DNA from 2 places in the Micromonospora arida genome. Region 1 is predicted to be linked to the other one. Evidence: riboswitches for the same ligand, from Rfam matches in the RefSeq annotation. Region 1 holds a riboswitch; the other holds the start of a gene.
What was found. Region 1 has a riboswitch for cyclic di-AMP ahead of ACFYP0_RS16570 (transglycosylase family protein). Riboswitches for the same ligand answer to the same signal wherever they lie in the genome.
Positions count from the first base shown of each region.

Region 2: it holds a riboswitch for cyclic di-AMP, as region 1 does, so the genes downstream of both, ACFYP0_RS32325 (C40 family peptidase) here and ACFYP0_RS16570 (transglycosylase family protein) in region 1, are expected to answer to the same signal.

Region 1 is NZ_JBIALC010000004.1:524,017-527,961, forward strand. It holds gene htpG (molecular chaperone HtpG) at 1-216, shown strand, start outside; cyclic di-AMP (ydaO/yuaA leader) riboswitch at 1,246-1,418, shown strand; gene ACFYP0_RS16570 (transglycosylase family protein) at 1,419-2,087, shown strand; gene ACFYP0_RS16575 (hypothetical protein) at 2,182-2,550, opposite strand; gene dinB (DNA polymerase IV) at 2,673-3,860, opposite strand; gene ACFYP0_RS16585 (VOC family protein) at 3,917-3,945, opposite strand, start outside.
Region 2 is NZ_JBIALC010000019.1:71,507-75,451, reverse strand. It holds tRNA gene ACFYP0_RS32340 (tRNA-Gly) at 31-104, opposite strand; gene ACFYP0_RS32335 (pyridoxamine 5'-phosphate oxidase family protein) at 362-919, opposite strand; gene dcd (dCTP deaminase) at 1,019-1,597, shown strand; gene ACFYP0_RS32325 (C40 family peptidase) at 1,671-2,711, opposite strand; cyclic di-AMP (ydaO/yuaA leader) riboswitch at 2,725-2,860, opposite strand; gene ACFYP0_RS32320 (N-acetylmuramoyl-L-alanine amidase) at 3,096-3,945, shown strand, end outside.

The DNA of each region.
Region 1 (3,945 bases):
GAGATCCCCACGACCAAGCGGATCCTGGAGATCAACCCCGGTCACCCGCTGGTGTCGGGGCTGCGCAAGGCCCACGAGCAGGGCAGCGACACCGCCGCCCTGACCGAGACCGCCGAGCTGCTCTACGGCCTGGCGGTGCTCGCCGAGGGCGGTGAGCTGACCGACCCGGCCCGCTTCACCCGGACGCTCGCCGACCGGCTGGCCCGCACGCTGTAGCCGTAGGGGGATCGCTCGCCCGCAGCTAACGTGACGCGTCCCGCACGAGAGGGTGGAGTCCGTCGGTGCTCAGGATGGTGCTGCGTACGTCAGCTGCTGTGGTGGCCGTCTGTACGGTGACCGCGTGCGGTACCTCACCGGCTCGTACAGCGGACCGGTCAGCGGGCGAAGCGATCCCCTCCGCGGCGCAGGCGACGGGCTCGGCCACAGCCACGAAGCCGCCCAACCCAGCAGTTCCGGCGACGGGCGGGCCGGGCTACTCCGCGGCGTTGTCCGCACGCCTGGTCGCCACGGACTCGGTGCCGCCAGGATTCACTGTGAAGATTGCGACAGTCATGTCGCCTGATTCTGGGGAGCAACGCTCAGACGCCTGCTCGGGCAGCATGACCCCGCTGTTGTCAGCGAGGCGGCTGACCGGGACTCCGTCAGCGATGGCCGCGGCCACCCTCAGCTATGACGCGGGCCCGGATGACCTGTGGGTGGGGACCGAAGTCCTCAGGACATACGCCGATGACGGTGCACGACGAGCAATGGCCGACCTGCGAACCTTGATCGGCCGTTGTCCCACCGTCGCGTCGTCCAGCCAGGGCGGCAGCCGTCGCTTCGCAGTGGCACCAGGGCCGCGGTTGGGAGATGACAGTCTTCGCGTCAGGTGCAGCGCGACGTACGGTGCTGACACGCTGGAATGCGACAGCGTCCTCGTCCGGATCGGAACCACTCTGGTGGTCATTCAGGAGGAGGGCAACAAACCCGGTGGTGACAGATTCCTGGACCAGCTCGCCGAAGCTGCGCTCCGCAGATATCAGGCGACCGCCTGAATCGAACTGTCAGGCCGGGCTGTGGCCGTGTTCGCCACGCCTGCTGTGCCGACCTGATCGGAAACGGTCCACGATGGTTACTGCACAGACGTCGATCGCCCGCAACCGCTGCGGGACCCGCCCCGCGTGCCCCGGTGAAGAAGTTCACAGGGGGTGGGCGACCGTCACCGACCGTGCCTAACGTCGGTCGGGTTCGCCATTGCGGACACCACGGCCGGCAACGCCAAATCCTGCCCCCGGTCGTCGGAACCCAGTCACCCGGGCAGGAGCGGGGGACCCACACGTTCCTCGGTGCATGTCACCTCGGGGTGAAGCCGCCACCGCGCGGCCGGGCTCCTCGGCCCGAACCCGACAGCTCACCTCGCCGGCGTGGAGGAAGCTCACATGACGTCTGTCTACACCCCCCGTCATCGACGGGTCACCACCCGCCGCCTCGCCGTCGGCACCCTTGCCGTTGGCGCGGTCACCGGCGCCGTCGCCCTCTTCGGGCCGGCCGCCCCGGCGCAGGCCGCCGTCAACTGGGACGCGATCGCCAAGTGCGAGTCCGGCGGCAACTGGAAGATCAACACTGGTAACGGGTACTACGGCGGGCTTCAGTTCTCGCAGAGCACCTGGGCCGGTTACGGCGGCAAGAAGTACGCCGCCCGCGCCGACCTGGCCAGCCGCGGCGAGCAGATCGCCATTGCCGAGAAGGTGCTCGACGGACAGGGCATCGGCGCGTGGCCGACCTGCGGCAAGAAGGGTGGCTCCGCGACCAAGCCCACCGCGAAGCCGTCGACCAGATCCACCGAGAAGTCGACGACGTCGACCGCGAAGCCCACCAAGCCGCAGGAGCGGTCGTCGCGTGGCGAGCAGCCGGCGACCCGTGACCACCAGCGCACCGCGCCGGTGGCGGGCGGCCAGACGTACCTGGTCAAGTCGGGCGACACCCTGTCCGAGATCGCTGCCGACCAGCGGGTGGCCGGCGGCTGGCAGGCCCTGTACGAGGACAACCGGCAGGTGGTCGGCGCAGACCCGGGTCTGATCTTTCCGGGTCAGCGGCTCAGCCTCTGACGGATGACACACGAACGCTCGGCCGGTGACCCGGCCGAGCGTTCGTGTGTGTCGTGCTGTCAGCCCGGGTGCCCGTACCTCGTGCGGGCCGCCGTCACGCCGCCGAGGCGGACGCCTTCGGCCCTCGATGCGACGCTGCCGGGCCGGCGTTCCAGCCCCAGCGGGAGGCTGGCACCGGGGACTCCCCGGGACGGCCCGCGCCCACGTCGTCACTGTCGTCGCCGTCGGTGGTCCTCCCGACCGAGTCGGGCGTGCTGCGGGACAGTCGCAGCGACTGCTCGGCGCCGTTGCGGGCCGCGCACGGCCAGGACTGCCCGGCGCACTGGAGGTTGCGGCACTGGTCCTCGTCGTCCGGCTCGTGTGCGCTCAGCACGTCGATCGCCAACTGCCACAGCAGCGGGTCGGTCACGTCGTGCGGACGCTCGGCGGTGCGACTCGGTCGGTTGCTGGTGTCGTCGGACATGGTGGGCCCCCCTCGTCAGGCTGTACCCCTCAAGGGTCACCCGTCAGCCGCCGGCTAAACCGCCGACCTGCTGTGATGTGTCTCTGATCGCAGCTCGGCCGTGGACGCCGCACGCTTATCGGTCAGTCCGGCAGAAGTGGCATCTCCACGCCCGGCTCCCGGCCGAGCAACACCGCCCGCGTGAGCGCCGCTGATCCGAACCGGTCGCGGACCGCGTCGACCGCAGCGTCCAGATGGGAGCCGGGGTCTGGCTGGAACGGCAGCTCAGGCTGGACCGGGTTGTCGTCGAGGTTGCCCACGGAGACACCGATCAGGGTGATGCCTCGGCGATCGATCTCGGGCAGCGCGGCCCGCAACAACGTCCGCGCGGCGGTGAGTAGCGCCGTCGTGTCGGCGGTCGCCTTACCCACCGTGTGCGAGCGGGTCGCCCGGGTGTAGTCGCCGAAGCGCAGCCGCAACACCACGGTGCGGCCCGACCGCCCGGCCGTCCGCATCCGCCGGCTGACCCGGTCGACCAGCCCGGCGAGGATGGCGTCCAGTTCCGTCGAGGCGTGCGGGCTGCGACTCAGCGCGTGCTGCGCGCCCATCGAACCGCGTCGCCGCCCCACCTGCACCGCCCGGGGGTCGCGATTGTGCGCCAGAGCGTGCAGGTGCCGGCCGGCACCCGCGCCGAGCAGCGACACCAGCGCCGCCTCACCGAGGCGGGCCACCTCCCCGACGGTACGGATCCTGCGTTCGCGCAGCTTGGCGGCCGTGACCGGGCCGACGCCCCAGAGCCGTTCCACCGGCAGCGGGTGCAGGAACGCCAGCTCGGCGTCCGGTGCGACCACCAGGAGGCCGTCCGGTTTCGCCACGCCGCTGGCCACCTTGGCCAGGAACTTCGTGCGGGCCACCCCCACCGTGATCGGCAGGTGGACCCGGTCGCGGACGTCCCGGCGCAGTCGTTCGGCGATCTCGGCCGGTGGCCCGACCAGCCGCCGCAGACCACCCACGTCGAGGAAGGCCTCGTCGATGGAGAGCCCCTCGACCAGCGGTGTGGTCTGCCGGAAGATCTCGAAGACCGCCCGGCTCGCCGCCGTGTACGCCGACATCCGCGGCGGCACGACGATCGCGTCCGGGCACAGCCTTCGCGCCTGCTGGCCGCCCATCGCGCTGCGGACGCCCCGCGCCTTCGCCTCGTAGCTGGCAGCGAGCACCACGCCGCCACCGACGATCACCGGCCGCCCACGCAGGCGCGGGTCGTCACGCTGCTCGACCGACGCGTAGAACGCGTCCAGGTCGGCGTGCAGGATGCTGGCGCCGTGCGACACGTACACATGTTCGCATGGCGTCCGGCGAATGCGGCAGTGAGCTGGGCGAACGCCGATCAGTCGAGGCAGAACTCGTTGCCCTCGG
Region 2 (3,945 bases), on a different contig from region 1:
GGACTCTCGTCCTGGCCAGGGCCTTCGCAGTGGAGCGGGTGACGGGAATCGAACCCGCACTGTCAGCTTGGGAAGCTGATGTTCTGCCATTGAACTACACCCGCAAGCGGCACCACTGTACCCGAGTCGTCGAGGCCGTGCACCCAGGTCCCCCCGCCGACCGCAGCTGTCCGCGTACCGCTCCACCCGGGTCGACCCCAGGTTGATCCACTCGGTTTTCTGGAAGTCGGGGCATCCGGAGCGTTGGGACACCGCGATTTCACTGAAGTCGAGTTGATCACCGCGGCACCGGGGCCGGTACGTACGCCGGTGCCGGCTCCCGTTACGACGGAGCCGGCACCGATGAACCTTCCGGTTGTGGTCAGGCGGCCGTGCACTGGACGTCACGGCTGAGGCGGGTCGGGCGCGCCTGCGGGACGGCGAGGGGCATGGCCCCCGCCGACGGGGCGTTTGGGTCGAGCCAGACCCGAACGGCCGGCCGACCCGGCGCGAGGCCCGGAATGCCCGCGATGTGCTGCTCGCGGCGGGTGAGCATGGCCACGTCGACGGTGAACTCGAAGAGCCGCCAGTCGACCTGCGGCTCGGCCCGGGCGCTGTGCGCCAACTGCGCCACGAGGACCGGATCGGTCACCGGACGGGCGTGCCCCGCCACGTACGCCTCGTCGTCGCTCTCCTCCGCGGGGAAGGAGTGCAGCGCGTAACGGCCGTCACGTTCGAGGTCGCGGCGCTTGGGCGAGTCGATGATGAAGCAGAACAGCCCCTCGGCGGTGATGACCGGAGAGACCGGATGGACGCGGGGCCCGCCGTCGGCACGGACCGTGGCCAGATAGCCGAAGCCCGGCCCGTATTGCTGGAGGAGAACGCGGATCCCGTCGGCGAGTCGGGGCTCGTCGGCGGCGAATTCGGACCAGGAAGCCATGTGGGCATTCTATCGAACAAATGTACGAGTAGCGACCTCGACGCGCTGGTCACCGGCACCGAATCCGGCCACTTTCGGGAACGCGGCTATGGTGGTCCGATGCTGCTCTCCGACCGCGACCTGGTCTCCGAGATCAAGGCCGGCACGCTGGGCCTGGAGCCGTTCGAGCCCACTCTGGTCCAACCGTCCAGCATCGACGTCCGACTCGACCGGCTGTTCCGGGTTTTCAACAACCACCTCTACACCCACATCGATCCCGCCATGCAGCAGGACGACCTGACCTCGGCGGTCGAGGTCCCCGACGGCGAGCCGTTCGTGCTGCACCCGGGGGAGTTCGTCCTCGCCTCGACACTGGAGGTCATCTCGCTGGGTGACCAGCTCGCCGGCCGACTGGAGGGCAAGAGCTCCCTGGGCCGGCTCGGGCTGCTCACGCACTCCACCGCCGGCTTCATCGACCCGGGCTTCTCCGGTCACGTGACACTGGAACTCTCGAACGTGGCGAACCTGCCGATCACCCTGTGGCCGGGCATGAAGATCGGGCAGCTCTGCATCTTCCGGCTCTCCTCGCCGGCCGAGCACCCGTACGGCTCGGTGGTCTACGGCTCGCGCTACCAGGGCCAGCGGGGGCCGACACCCAGCCGCGCCTGGCAGCACTGGCGCACCTGGCCCACCCGCTGAGGTTCAGCCGTTAGGACCGAGACGACGAGGGCCCGCCGCGACGGATCGCGACGGGCCCTCGGTCATCGGAAGGTCAGCCTGGACGGCCGTAGCTGTGGATCGGGCCGTCGTCGACCTTCTTCATCTTGACCGGTTGACCGGCCTGCGAGGCGTGCACCACCCAGCCGCCGCCGACGTACATGCCGACGTGGTGGATGTCGCTGTAGTAGAAGACCAGGTCGCCGGGGCGCAGGTCGCCCTTGCTGACGTTCTTGGTGACCCGGCTCTGCGCGGCGGCGTTGTGCGGCAGCGACACGCCGGCCTTCGCCCAGGCGGCCAGCATCAGACCGGAGCAGTCGTACGAGTTCGGGCCCTCGGCACCCCAGACGTAGGGCTTGCCGATCTGCGCGCAGGCGAACTTGACCGCGGTGCCCGCGGCGCCGCCGGGGTAGCTACCCGGGCAGGGTGCCGGGCGCAGCGGACCGCCGCCGCCGCTGCCGTACACCTTGAGGCGCAGCTTCTGCAGGCGGTCGATCTCTTCGTTGATCTGCTTCTTCTTCGCCGCCAGCTGAGCTTCGGTGCGGGTCAGCTGGGCCACCATCTCGTCCAGCGGCGCCTTCTGCGCGGCCAGCTGATCGCGCAGGTCGGCCACCTGGCGTACGTCCTTCTGCTGGTTGTGCGCGAAGCGGTCGAGCATTTCGAGCTGGCCGACCACCTCGCTGGGCGACCGGCTGCCCAGCACGGCGTTGACTGTCGAGACGTTCTCACCCTTGTAGGCGCGTACGGCCAGGGCGCTGACCTTGTCCATCGCGGCGTCGACCTGGCGCTCCAGCGGAGTGATCCGGGCGGCCAGCGCGTCGGCCTGCTTCCGCTTTGCGGCGAGGTCGGTGCGGGTGGCGTTGTGCCGTTCGATGATCGGTTCGAGCTTGTTCCAGTCGGCGTCGATCTGGCGCTCGATCTCGGCGACGGACGGGTCGGCGTGCGCCGCCGTGGCACTGCCGGTCAGGACGACGGCGATGCCGGCCAGCGCGGCGAGTGCGGTGGTGAAGCGGGACCAGCGTGGGCGCGGCACGATCGAGGCCGGGCCGGCTGATGCCGGCCGCTCGGACGACGGCCGCGGGGCATGGAGTGCCACCGGGGTTCCGTACTCCTTCTTCCTGACCGCCTACCGGGTTAGCTGACGGGTTCGGGCGGGAAGTCGGCGCCCTACCGCAGTGGCTGCGGATTCACCCCGAGGGACCTGGGTCCCCGGTTCGCTCGGAAACGACTCGGCGGTGTCGGTCCGTTACCGCCCGGGCTGGGCGGAGCTGCTGTCGGGCCGACGAATGACCAGAGTAGAGACGCTTGTTACCGATCCGCAACCCGTGCGGCCGTGACACTCCGTACGGATTGGGCGAGGTCACCGACCGTGTGTGAAGAATTCTTTCCGCACGCTTCGATAGATGGAAAGGTATTGACGCGAGCTCCCGGACGGCGCGATGGTGACCTGACCTCACTCCGCGAGAATCTAGGGGGTTCGATGCACCATCCAACCCTGTCGACCGGCTGGCGCGCGCTGCTCGCCGCCACCGTGGTCGCCGCCGCGACCACGGTGCCGCTCTCCAGCGGCCCGGCCGCCGCCGCGCCCGCCACCGACCGTCAGCAGCAGTACGCCGCAGCGGCCACCGAGTACGGCGTGCCGGCCGTCGTGCTGCTCGGCGTCTCCTTCCTGGAGTCCCGTTGGGACACCAACGCCGGCACACCGAGCACCAGTGGCGGCTACGGCCCGATGCACCTGACCGACGCGCGGCACGTGGCCGCCCTACCCGGGCGCGGCCACCACGACGCCGGCGCCGAGGACCCACGCGGCGACGACTCCCGTTCCGCCCGGGTGCCCACGCCCCGGCCGGTCGAGGCACCCGCGCCGTCCATCGCCGCGTTGCAGACCGTGGACGCCGCCGCCACGCTGACCGGCGCCACCCCCGAGGCACTGCGCACCGACGCGGGCCTCAACATCCGGGGTGGGGCCGCGCTGCTGAGCGCGTACCAGAGGGATCTGGGCGCGCCGGTCGGCGCGGGCACCGACCCGGCGGCCTGGTACGGCGCGGTGGCCCGCTACTCGGGCGCGGACAGCGCCGACGCCGCGGCGGCCTTCGCCGACGAGGTCTTCACCACCATCGGCGCGGGCGAAGCCCGGGTGACCGACGACGGCCAGCGTGTCACCCTGCCGGCCCGCGTGGTACGGCCCGAGCGTTCCTGGTTGGACCGGTTGGGCCTGCGCCGCCTGGCCCGCCCGGACGGGGTGGAGTGCCCACGCACCATCTCCTGCGAGTGGATCCCGGCGCCCTACGAGGCGTTCGGCGACGGGGACTACGGCAACCACGACCTCT